3 regions of the Oceanobacillus sp. FSL K6-2867 genome follow, and region 3 is predicted to be linked to each of the others. Evidence: riboswitches for the same ligand, from Rfam matches in the RefSeq annotation. Region 3 holds a riboswitch; each other region holds the start of a gene.
What was found. Region 3 has a riboswitch for thiamine pyrophosphate ahead of NSQ77_RS16350 (YkoF family thiamine/hydroxymethylpyrimidine-binding protein). Riboswitches for the same ligand answer to the same signal wherever they lie in the genome.

Region 1 (3,279 bases), 420 kb from region 3:
CGGATACCTCTTCTTAACAATATATATGCAAGCAGAATGGCTACACTACCAGAAACAAGCGATAGAATCATCGCTTTATCAGCAACTTCATTAATATCGACACCAGCGGATGCTGCAGATAATCCCGGTGCTACTTGCACAATATAATCCGAGGAGAGTGCCATTCCTTGACCTGCAAGAGCTATCGCAACGGCGGATGTCATCGCCGGCAAGCCAGAACGAACAGCTGCTGGAACTAGCAATGCACAGATCAATGGAACTGCAGGGGTCGGCCAAAAGAACAACGAAATAACATAAGTGACACCTACGAGAACAAAAAAAGAAACATGACCATTTACCATCATTTTCTCAAACGGTTCAACCATCCTTCTGTCAGCTTCTAAATCTCGAAGTGCATGCAATAACGCAAGCATAAAGGTAATAATCAGAAAGATATTGAATAGTTCTTGTGCGGCTACTAAATTAGCTCTGAAAATTGTCGTCAGCCCATCCACAACACTGCCCGTGTAAAAACAGCCAATAATAAAGGTTCCTAATAGCGTAGGAAATACAACACCTTTTCTAAAAACCATTGTTAAAATAACAATGAGTGTAAATAAGCCATAAAGCAAATGGGAAAATGTTAAAACCATACGTATTCCTCCCTTTTGGATGTGCTATAGCCTATGCGTAAAAATTTCTGTATGCGACAATTTCGAGCACTGGATGTTTTATTATTTAAAGAACGGGAACATAAATAATAACTTTTTAAGGAGGTATGCAAACATGAAACCATATGTAAGAGAATATGTAGATGAAACCCAAATTAAACTTGATATTAACAAATTAAAGGCAAGAGGTATAACGAAAGAGGATATTTATATCCTTACACACGACGATGAAAGAACTGGTCGAATAGCTGACGGAGCTGACGCAAATACCATTGGAATGAAAGAAATGGATTTTTCAAGTGCTGTTGGAAATATGTTTAACAGTCAAGGTGATGAATTACGAAACAAGCTAAAAGAAATTGGTGTTTCTTCTGTAGAGGCAGAAAATTATGAAGAGGACTTAGATGACGGCAAAATTCTTCTTATCGTTACTAACCATGATTTGGTTGATCAAATGCTCGCTTAAAAAAGCCGAAACCTAATCTCCCTTAAAGACTTAGGCAAGAACTCCGGGCGGGATTATACCGCCCTTTCTTCTTTAGCCTGAAAGGGAGGTCTTTTAATGAAAAGGATGCTTATTATTTACAACTCCTTCTTATCTAATTTAGCAGCACAAGGATTACAAAATAGTTTTCCCCCTTTGTGTACACCATCAAAGAATCCATCTTTACAATAGACTTCCTCTTTGCATTTCACACATGTACCGATTAATTCACGCATTTCATCACCTCCTATATAAAAAATAACCCCTTCTAGAGGTTATTCTTCTGTGAGCGAATGTATAATATTTTATGCAGCGTTCATTAATGTTCGTGGCTGCTTATGGAACAAGAAAAATACAATTACAGAACTGAGAATAAATGAAGGAACCATGTATGATGCATTATAAATTAATGAATACAGCCAAGCTGGCTGGCCTTCAACTGCTGAGCCGAAGAAAACAATTCCCGCCACATAATGAGCTATGAAACGCAAGCCAGAGCCAACGAAAACACCAAAGGTGATATAGCTCAAATATGTTTTCGTTTCACCAGATTTAACCGCTCCCTGAATTTTCTTAGCAAAAACACCAGCAAAGCCGAGTACTGTAAATGCAATTGCATAATCAATAAATCCTTGCAGCGGTACTAAAACATAAGCCGTTCCAGTTGCCACTTGCAAAACTCCCCAAAGAAACCCAGAAAGCAGACCACCTTTAATCCCCCAGCGGAAGGCAACAATAAAAATGGGAATCATTGCAAATGAAACCGATCCGCCTTGCGCCCAAATTTTAAAAGATATTGGAAGAATGTCTAAAAGAAGTGCTAATGCAGTAAAAATCGCTACCTCTACTAAAAATAACGTACGTTTTGTATTCAATGTTAAAAACTCTCCCTTACTTTTTTAGACGCAAAAAAGTAATGCCAAGGGAAGCTTTCTGATGGTGACTGCAATAAGCAGTCTGCTTCGCTCACATTACTTTCTTTATTCCATCAAAAAGACTACCATCCCTACGTTAGAATTAACTAACAGGTTCAAAGGGTCTGAACTTAATTGTTCACTCTCAGCCAAAACGACTCCCCCTGTAGGCTTTTTCTATTTACTTTTTTGTCATCTGTATTGTACCTTATTTATTAGAATTTAACAAATAAATTATAGTATATTATAAGCTGAGAAATTCTTCTACATCTTCTACACATAATCCAATTGCATTCTCCCAAAAATCCGGCTTAGTCAAGTCAACATTCAGGTGTTTCTGTGCAAGCTCTTCTACTGTCATTCTGCCGGTATCTCTTAATAATGCAATATAATCTTCCTCAAAGCTGCCGCCCTTTTCCTTTGCATATGCATAAATACCCAGGCTGAATAAATAGCCGAATGTATATGGAAAATTATAGAACGGAACACCAGTTATATGAAAATGCAGCTTAGAGGACCAAAAGCTTGGATCATATTCTTCTAAACTATTACAATAAGCTTCCTTCTGTGCTTCAATCATTAATTCATTTAAGTGATGTGCGGACACCATTCCTTGTTTACGCGCTTCATAAAATCGTGTTTCAAATAAAAACCGAGCGTGTATATTCATAAAAAAGGCAACGCTACGCTGAATTTTATCCTCCAGCAGAGAGCGCTTTTCCTCCTTGCTTTGTGCACTTTTTACAGATGCATCTGCTACAATCATCTCCGCAAAGGTCGAAGCGGTCTCTGCCACGTTCATTGCGTAGCGTTGGTTTAAGCCGTTGACATCGTTCATCACATGCTGATGATAGGCGTGACCTAATTCATGGGCTAGTGTAGAAATATTTGAAGATGTACCAGAATATGTCATAAAAATACGTGTCTGCTCACTATCTGGGAAGCTCGTGCAAAATCCTCCAGGACGCTTACCCTGCCGATCTTCAGCTTCTATCCATCGTTTTTCAAATGCCATTTTTGCAAAATCTGCCATCTTTGGGCTGAACTTTTGAAATTGATCGACAATATAATTTGCACCTTCTGTATAGCTTGATGTTTTTACAGTTTTACTTAGCGGAGCACTAATATCGTAAATGCTTAATTTCTCTAAGCCAAGCAAATCTGCTTTTTTATTTAAATACGTTACAAAATGCTTTTTATTATTAATAATAGCAGTCCACATTGCATCCAG
Region 2 (3,279 bases), 160 kb from region 3:
CCCGAACAATAGAGGTTACAAAAAAAATGTCTCCTTATTATGCAAGTTTACTTGAGATTAACAGTAATGAAGAAATGATTCACCTGAAACGGATTCGTACAGATGAAGGTGAACCTGTAATTTATTTGGAGCACTTTTCGCATCCTGATTTATCAATTGAGATGTTTCAAAAAGACCCTTCTTTTATTTCGATTGATCAGCTATTAAAAGATGAAAAGGGTATTATATTTACAACTATAAATGAGTATATAGAGGCTATTTCAGCAGATTCTCAATTAGCAGAACATCTGCAAGTCGATAAAGGGCAGTCTATTCTAAAAAGTACAAGGGTTTCTTATGATAATAGATCTGTTCCCTTAGACGTAACAATTATTTATCTTAGATCAGAAAAATGGAAATATGCAATAGAATTTAACCGAAGGATACAGTGATAACGGTCTACCTAGCAAGATTTAAATACTAAAATGAGGAAAAAAATATATCTTGAGATCATTTGTCGAAACTTCGAGTCAAATGGTTTACTTCAAGCCGTTTAAGCATTATCATTTAGTAGAGAGAAAGTGATGTATGCAAAGTAAGGAGGTAAACTATTAATGGCTTTTGTAATACTGGATCCATGTGGACCGGAAAAGGCAGCAGAATGCGTAAGTGTCTGCCCGGTTGATTGTATAGAAGAAGGACCAGATCAGTTCTATATTGACCCTGATATTTGCATTGACTGTGGTGCATGTAAAGCAGTTTGTCCAGTTTCAGCGATCGAGGAAGAATACGATTTGACTCCTGATCAAGAAGTATTTTTAGAAAAGGCGGAGGAATTTTTCGCAAATAGATAGATTTATTGGACAGAAGACGAAAAGTTCCAGAACAATTGTCTATCTGTCCGACCAGCAGTGCTGTTAAATTGGTAAAGCTAAATATGATGTATTAAATTAATCATCCCCGCTAGTTACAGCAGCAAGATTGCGAAGTGTTCCAGTGGGGATGTTATTTGTATTTAGTGAGAAAATTATGTAGCAATATGTTAAGTAATGTACAATGTTAGAGATGCATTTCATTAAAAGATTGATTCTCATTCAGCTTTTGAAGCATACCAACTTCATGTTCACTGCTTCTATCGCAAAGAAGACCATTATCTGCTCTAATTAAGTTTATTGCATCCATAACTTCATGTTGCCGGGTGTCATTCCTTTTCTTCGATTGAAGTGATATCTTACTTGACAGAAGCGATATGCCCATCATTTCATTGTGTTTTTCCAATGACTGATCCAATAGTCTTAACTTATCTGTCTGTTCTTGACCCATTTAATTCTCGTCGTTGTGACGAGATTATAACTTACATTTATATTTTATCTTCATTTTTAACTTCTTCTGCTAAATTACTGGCAATCCAACGCTTTGCTGTTGTTTCATCAATTTCATATACTTTGCCTGCTCGCAGCAATTCACCATGATAGGCTGTCTGTACATTCATTTTTACCTTCATTATTTAGGACCTCTTTCTATTTTTTTCTAGTTTTAGTATACATGAAAATGGTGTTTTTTTGGTTTAAAAATAAAAAAAGTTAGATTGCTGTGTCAAAGCTAGCCTGCAATTCGACTTTAACCTTTATTATTTGAAAAATCCACCCTTTGCAAATTTTTTTATTTGTGGTAAAGTAATGATAAGTAAATACGTAGCGTTATTCACTAGGGGAACCCTTGATAAGGGCTGAGAAAAAAGTAGTTACTTTGAAACCCTCAAAACCTGAACAGGCTAGCACCTGCGTAGGAATGTGGCAAGGGCGAATTGTATTGTTAATTTCATTATACAAATACGATACCACTTTCTATGCAGAAAAGTGGTTTTTTTGTGTACATAAAAATTGTAATTGCATGGTCGGTTAATGATTTCTGTACTATGTCTGAAAGAAAGGGTGATTTGGATGAAGTTAATTGCTGTAACCGGAGACAGCATGACTGTTGATAAGCTAGCCGATACTATTGCAGCCATCAAGGACAAGATCGATTTCCTTCAAATTCGTGAAAAATCAAAAACAGCTCGTGAAATTTTTCAGCTGCTGGACTATTTGCGAATGAATGGTGTCAATAAAGAAAAAATAATCCTAAATGATCGGCTTGATATTGCACTCCTTAGAGATATTCCGAATCTTCATCTGCCAGAGCATGGATTACCAGTAAAAATAGTCAAGGAACAATATCCGCATCTAAGGGTTGGCTGCAGTGTTCATTCATTCGAAAAAGCGAAAGAAGCTGAAGCGGATGGGGCGGATTATGTAATATATGGTCATTGTTTTGAGACAAGCAGTAAAAGCGGAATACCTCCGAATGGGATTTTGCCAATTGAACAAATGAAAAGAAAACTCCACATCCCTGTTTATGGCATTGGAGGAATTTCATTAAATGAGGTGTCATTAATGAAACAGTCAAAAGCAGATGGGATTGCAATTATGTCCGGCATTTTCCATGCGGATGCACCAAGCGTGATGGCAAAAAAATATAGGGAGGCAATTTCAAAATGAAACAGCATTATGAAGCAGTTGTAATAGGCGGTGGTATTATTGGGTGTTCAATAGCCTACTATTTAGCAAAAGAAAAGGTCGATGTTGCGTTATTTGAAAAAGGAAGAATTGGTTCGATGACTACAAGCGCTGCGGCTGGTATGCTCGGGGCTCATTCTGAAAGCAATGGCGAGGATGCGATGTTTTCGTTTGCCAGATCGAGTCAACAAGCATACTTTAGGTTGAAGGATGAGCTTTATCGATTAAGCGGCATTGATATTGGGTACAAAGAAGGTGGAATATTAAAGCTTGTATTTTCAGATACAGATAAGCATCAGCTTACTTCGCTTCTGAAGCAGCCAACTGCAGAATGGTTGAATGAGGAAGAAGTAAAGAAAAGGGAGCCAATGATTGCTCCAAATATATTAGGAGCAGCATATATAAAGGATGATGTGAGTATAATGCCGGATAAAACCTGTGAAAGCTTTGCTAAAAGTGCTCGAGCCCTTGGTGCATCCATTATTGAAAGCAATGATGTTTATCAAGTGGAAAAGAAAGATGGCAACTATCTTGTCCGAACAATGCAAGGTGATGTCGAAGCAAATTATGTTGTCTTTGCTACAGGTGTATATGGTAATGGGCTATTTAAGCAAATTGGATTAGATGAAGAGCTTATACCAATTAAAGGTGAAAGTTTAATCGTTCACAGTGAACAGCATGTATTAAAGCACACCCTGTTTCATGAAAGCTGTTATATCGTTCCTAGAAATAATGGAAAGCT
Region 3 (3,279 bases):
GCAATGGCATCTCTTATATCGCCATCATAAAATATTATCCCCTTTCGATTCAGCAAAAGACAACGCTCTGTAAGTTCTGTCCAGCCGTCCAGCTGGTGCTCAATTATAATAAGGGAACAATTCGTTTTTTCCTGTATCGATTGGATGGTATGAATAACATCTTTCTTTGCAATTGGGTCAAGGTTGGCTGTTGGTTCATCTAAAATTAATAATGAAGGCTCTAACGCAAGAATACATGCAAGTGCTAATCTTTGCTTCTGCCCTCCTGAAAGCGAGCTTATTGCAGATTTTTTAAATGCAAGCAACTGTACCATTTCAAGAACATGGTTAATTTTCCCTTCCATTATTTCATGTGGAACGCCAATATTCTCTAACCCAAAGGCTACTTCATCTTCAACAGTAAGCATACAAAATTGTGTCTCTGGATCCTGGAAAACAACTCCGACCTGTTGACTAATTTCCCCTGGTCGGTATTCTGTCGCTGGTTTTCCATTAATAACAATTTCTCCACGCATCTCTCCATCTAGTTCGCGTGGGTACAGCCCGTTCAGACAATATGTTAATGTGCTTTTTCCGCAGCCACTGGGTCCGAGAAGCAATAAGCTTTCACCATGATTCAAGCAGAAATTCAAATCAGATAAAGTATATCTGTCTGGATTCGCTTCAAATTTTAAATAGAATTGGTTTACTTCTACCATCCTGCTCATGCCACATTTTTCCTCCGATATTCTTTGCCTAAAGCAAAACTTGATAACACCCCTGTTTTAGCTAGACCATCACTTAATGCCTTTCCTAATAATCCAGCAATTAATGCTCCACTGATCAGCCGGACAATGAGCATCGCTACAACGTATTCTGTAGCTAAAGCGGCATAACCGCTCATAAAATAACCATAGATAAAGCTTGTAATGGCTGATCCCATTCCCGCTGCCATCAGTATCCAAACCGAGTAATTCTTCCATCTTGCTGCAGCAAATACAGCTTCAGCACCAATACCTTGAACCATTCCAGTGACAATAAGCATTGGACCAACAGCATTTCCGATTAACACTTCGACCATAGCTGCAATCGTTTCAGATAAAAATGCAGCTCCAGGCTTTCGAATAATGTATGCAGCAATGATTGAAACAATAAACCAAATACCAAAAATAAAATCATAGCCAATAGGGCCAAGGAAACCAACTAAGACGGCTCCAAGCGGCAAAAAGGCTAAATATACAACACCAAAAACAACAGACAGTGCGGATAAAACAACAATTTCTTTAAAACGCCAATTATTCATCGCGATCAATTCCTGAATGTGAAGGACTGTTTGCTGACATTGATACGGTCATTACAGTATGACTGGATCCACCTTCAACCGTGGCTTTAAAAACCTGTCCCAGGCCATTAAAGATTGCAATCGCTTCACCGTCTAATCGTGTCGCATAATGAGCATGACTAACATCTACATATTGCTTCATTGCCTCAATTTGACTGTAAATTACATCCATATAATTACCGCCCCCTAATGGATACAAGGAAAATTTCGCCGCAACGCGCTGCTTTATATTGACAAGCTCTGCATTCAGCGGAATCTCATCTTCTGCCATATAAGCCTCCCCTTTTGAATCCCCAGGGCATCCTAATGAATACGTAGCTTCAAATGCAACATGCTTCCCACTCTTTGCTGCATGAACAAATATTGCCTTTGTCACATCAAAAACATGTGTGAGCTTGCCTCTTACGGTTGTTGTTACATCATCTGTATCCATATGAACTTTCGTCGTATCTGCCTCTTCAAGAGCACCTTTAATGATTTCTACAAACTGGTCACTCATCGGATGAATTGAAAAACTTGCCCCCGCAATATCATTTTTTATACACGCATGCTTAACCATGTAAAACTCCTCCTCATTTCCACTTTAAGTTTTGTTAGAAAACTTTGGATCCATTATTCTTTTGATCGTTTCCTCGTTAAACAAATAGAGAGCTCTATAATCCCTATTTGCAACACAAAAAACTACATTCCCAGGGAATGCAGTCTACATGTATGTATTAATTATCTATAAAAGATATACAGATTGACTACACTTCCCCACGCTAGTATTATCTAGTTCGGGTTCAAAGGGTCAGAACAAACCAGTTCTTCTCAGCCGCTTTCACAGCTCCCCTAGCGTAAAAATAATGATGAAGTTTTCTGTCTTCAAGATACCATAAGCTTAATTTCTTGTAAAGCACTTACTATTTTCAAAATTTAGTAATCCAAGACTTTACCCTCTTCATTATATAACCGTTTACTAATCTCTAACCACTCCACAACATTTTAACTTCTCCCCAGCCTCTTTCCCCAGCTTTTTACGCCCTCAATCGAAAATTCCTTATCTCAATCCGCGCTAGTCTTCTCTTGGTTCATTCTTCCTGTTGTTTCATCCAAAACAACCGTCACTTTCCAACACACGTCTGCTGAGCAGCTTTCTAGAGGGGGCTGAGAATGTATTCGCCGGCAGCAATTCGTGGCGGTTGAGTTTGCTCATACTACGGCACTTAGTACGGATTTATAAATATCTACAATCCGAAATTAAGCTATAAAAAAAGGCCGGCTCTTTTACCAGAGCTGGTCCTTTGATTAAAATACAATCGTTTTATTTTTATAGACAATAATGCGGTCTTCGAGATGCCATTTTACTGCTCGAGCTAGTACACTTCGCTCAATGGATTGACCAATTTTTTTCATATCTTCTCCGTTATCACGATGATCGACTCTGCCTATATTCTGTTCAATGATTGGGCCTTCATCCAAATCATTCGTTACATAGTGGGATGTGGCACCAATCATTTTCACACCACGCTGATAGGCGCGCTCATATGGTTTCGCCCCAATAAATGCTGGTAGAAACGAATGATGGATATTGATAATACGATTTTCAAAATGCCCCACAAATTCTGGAGTCAAAATCTGCATATAACGTGCAAGCACAATTAAATCGACTTCATATTGTTCAAGCAGCTGCTTCTGTTTTTCTTCCACCTGATGACGGATGTCCTTATTCGCTGGTATATAATAAAATGGAATTCCAAGCGACTCTACCATCTCACGTGCGGTCTCATGATTACTAATCACAAGCGCAATGTTTGCCATTAGATCGCCACTTTGCCATTCCCATAGGAGCTCTAATAAACAATGCGGTTCATTGGAGACAAATATGGCCATGTTTTTAATATCACGTACATACATAATCTCCCATTCCATATTAAATTCCTCTGCAATTGGAAGAAACGTTGTCTCCAGTTTACCTG

Region 1: linked by a shared signal. The riboswitch ahead of thiT (energy-coupled thiamine transporter ThiT) and the one ahead of NSQ77_RS16350 (YkoF family thiamine/hydroxymethylpyrimidine-binding protein) in region 3 are both predicted to bind thiamine pyrophosphate.
Region 2: linked by a shared signal. The riboswitch ahead of NSQ77_RS17070 (thiamine phosphate synthase) and the one ahead of NSQ77_RS16350 (YkoF family thiamine/hydroxymethylpyrimidine-binding protein) in region 3 are both predicted to bind thiamine pyrophosphate.

What each region holds. Positions count from the first base shown of each region.
Region 1 is NZ_CP150144.1:3,799,499-3,802,777, reverse strand. It holds gene NSQ77_RS18325 (hypothetical protein) at 1-632, opposite strand, end outside; gene NSQ77_RS18320 (general stress protein) at 766-1,116, shown strand; gene NSQ77_RS18315 (hypothetical protein) at 1,233-1,370, opposite strand; gene thiT (energy-coupled thiamine transporter ThiT) at 1,440-2,009, opposite strand; TPP riboswitch at 2,120-2,223, opposite strand; gene NSQ77_RS18305 (M3 family oligoendopeptidase) at 2,293-3,279, opposite strand, start outside.
Region 2 is NZ_CP150144.1:3,541,081-3,544,359, forward strand. It holds gene NSQ77_RS17050 (GntR family transcriptional regulator) at 1-431, shown strand, start outside; gene NSQ77_RS17055 (4Fe-4S binding protein) at 594-833, shown strand; gene NSQ77_RS17060 (hypothetical protein) at 1,039-1,302, opposite strand; gene NSQ77_RS17065 (hypothetical protein) at 1,340-1,483, opposite strand; TPP riboswitch at 1,679-1,788, shown strand; gene NSQ77_RS17070 (thiamine phosphate synthase) at 1,923-2,519, shown strand; gene thiO (glycine oxidase ThiO) at 2,516-3,279, shown strand, end outside.
Region 3 is NZ_CP150144.1:3,378,002-3,381,280, reverse strand. It holds gene NSQ77_RS16360 (ABC transporter ATP-binding protein) at 1-707, opposite strand, end outside; gene NSQ77_RS16355 (ECF transporter S component) at 704-1,282, opposite strand; gene NSQ77_RS16350 (YkoF family thiamine/hydroxymethylpyrimidine-binding protein) at 1,275-1,880, opposite strand; TPP riboswitch at 2,058-2,164, opposite strand; gene purU (formyltetrahydrofolate deformylase) at 2,609-3,279, opposite strand, start outside.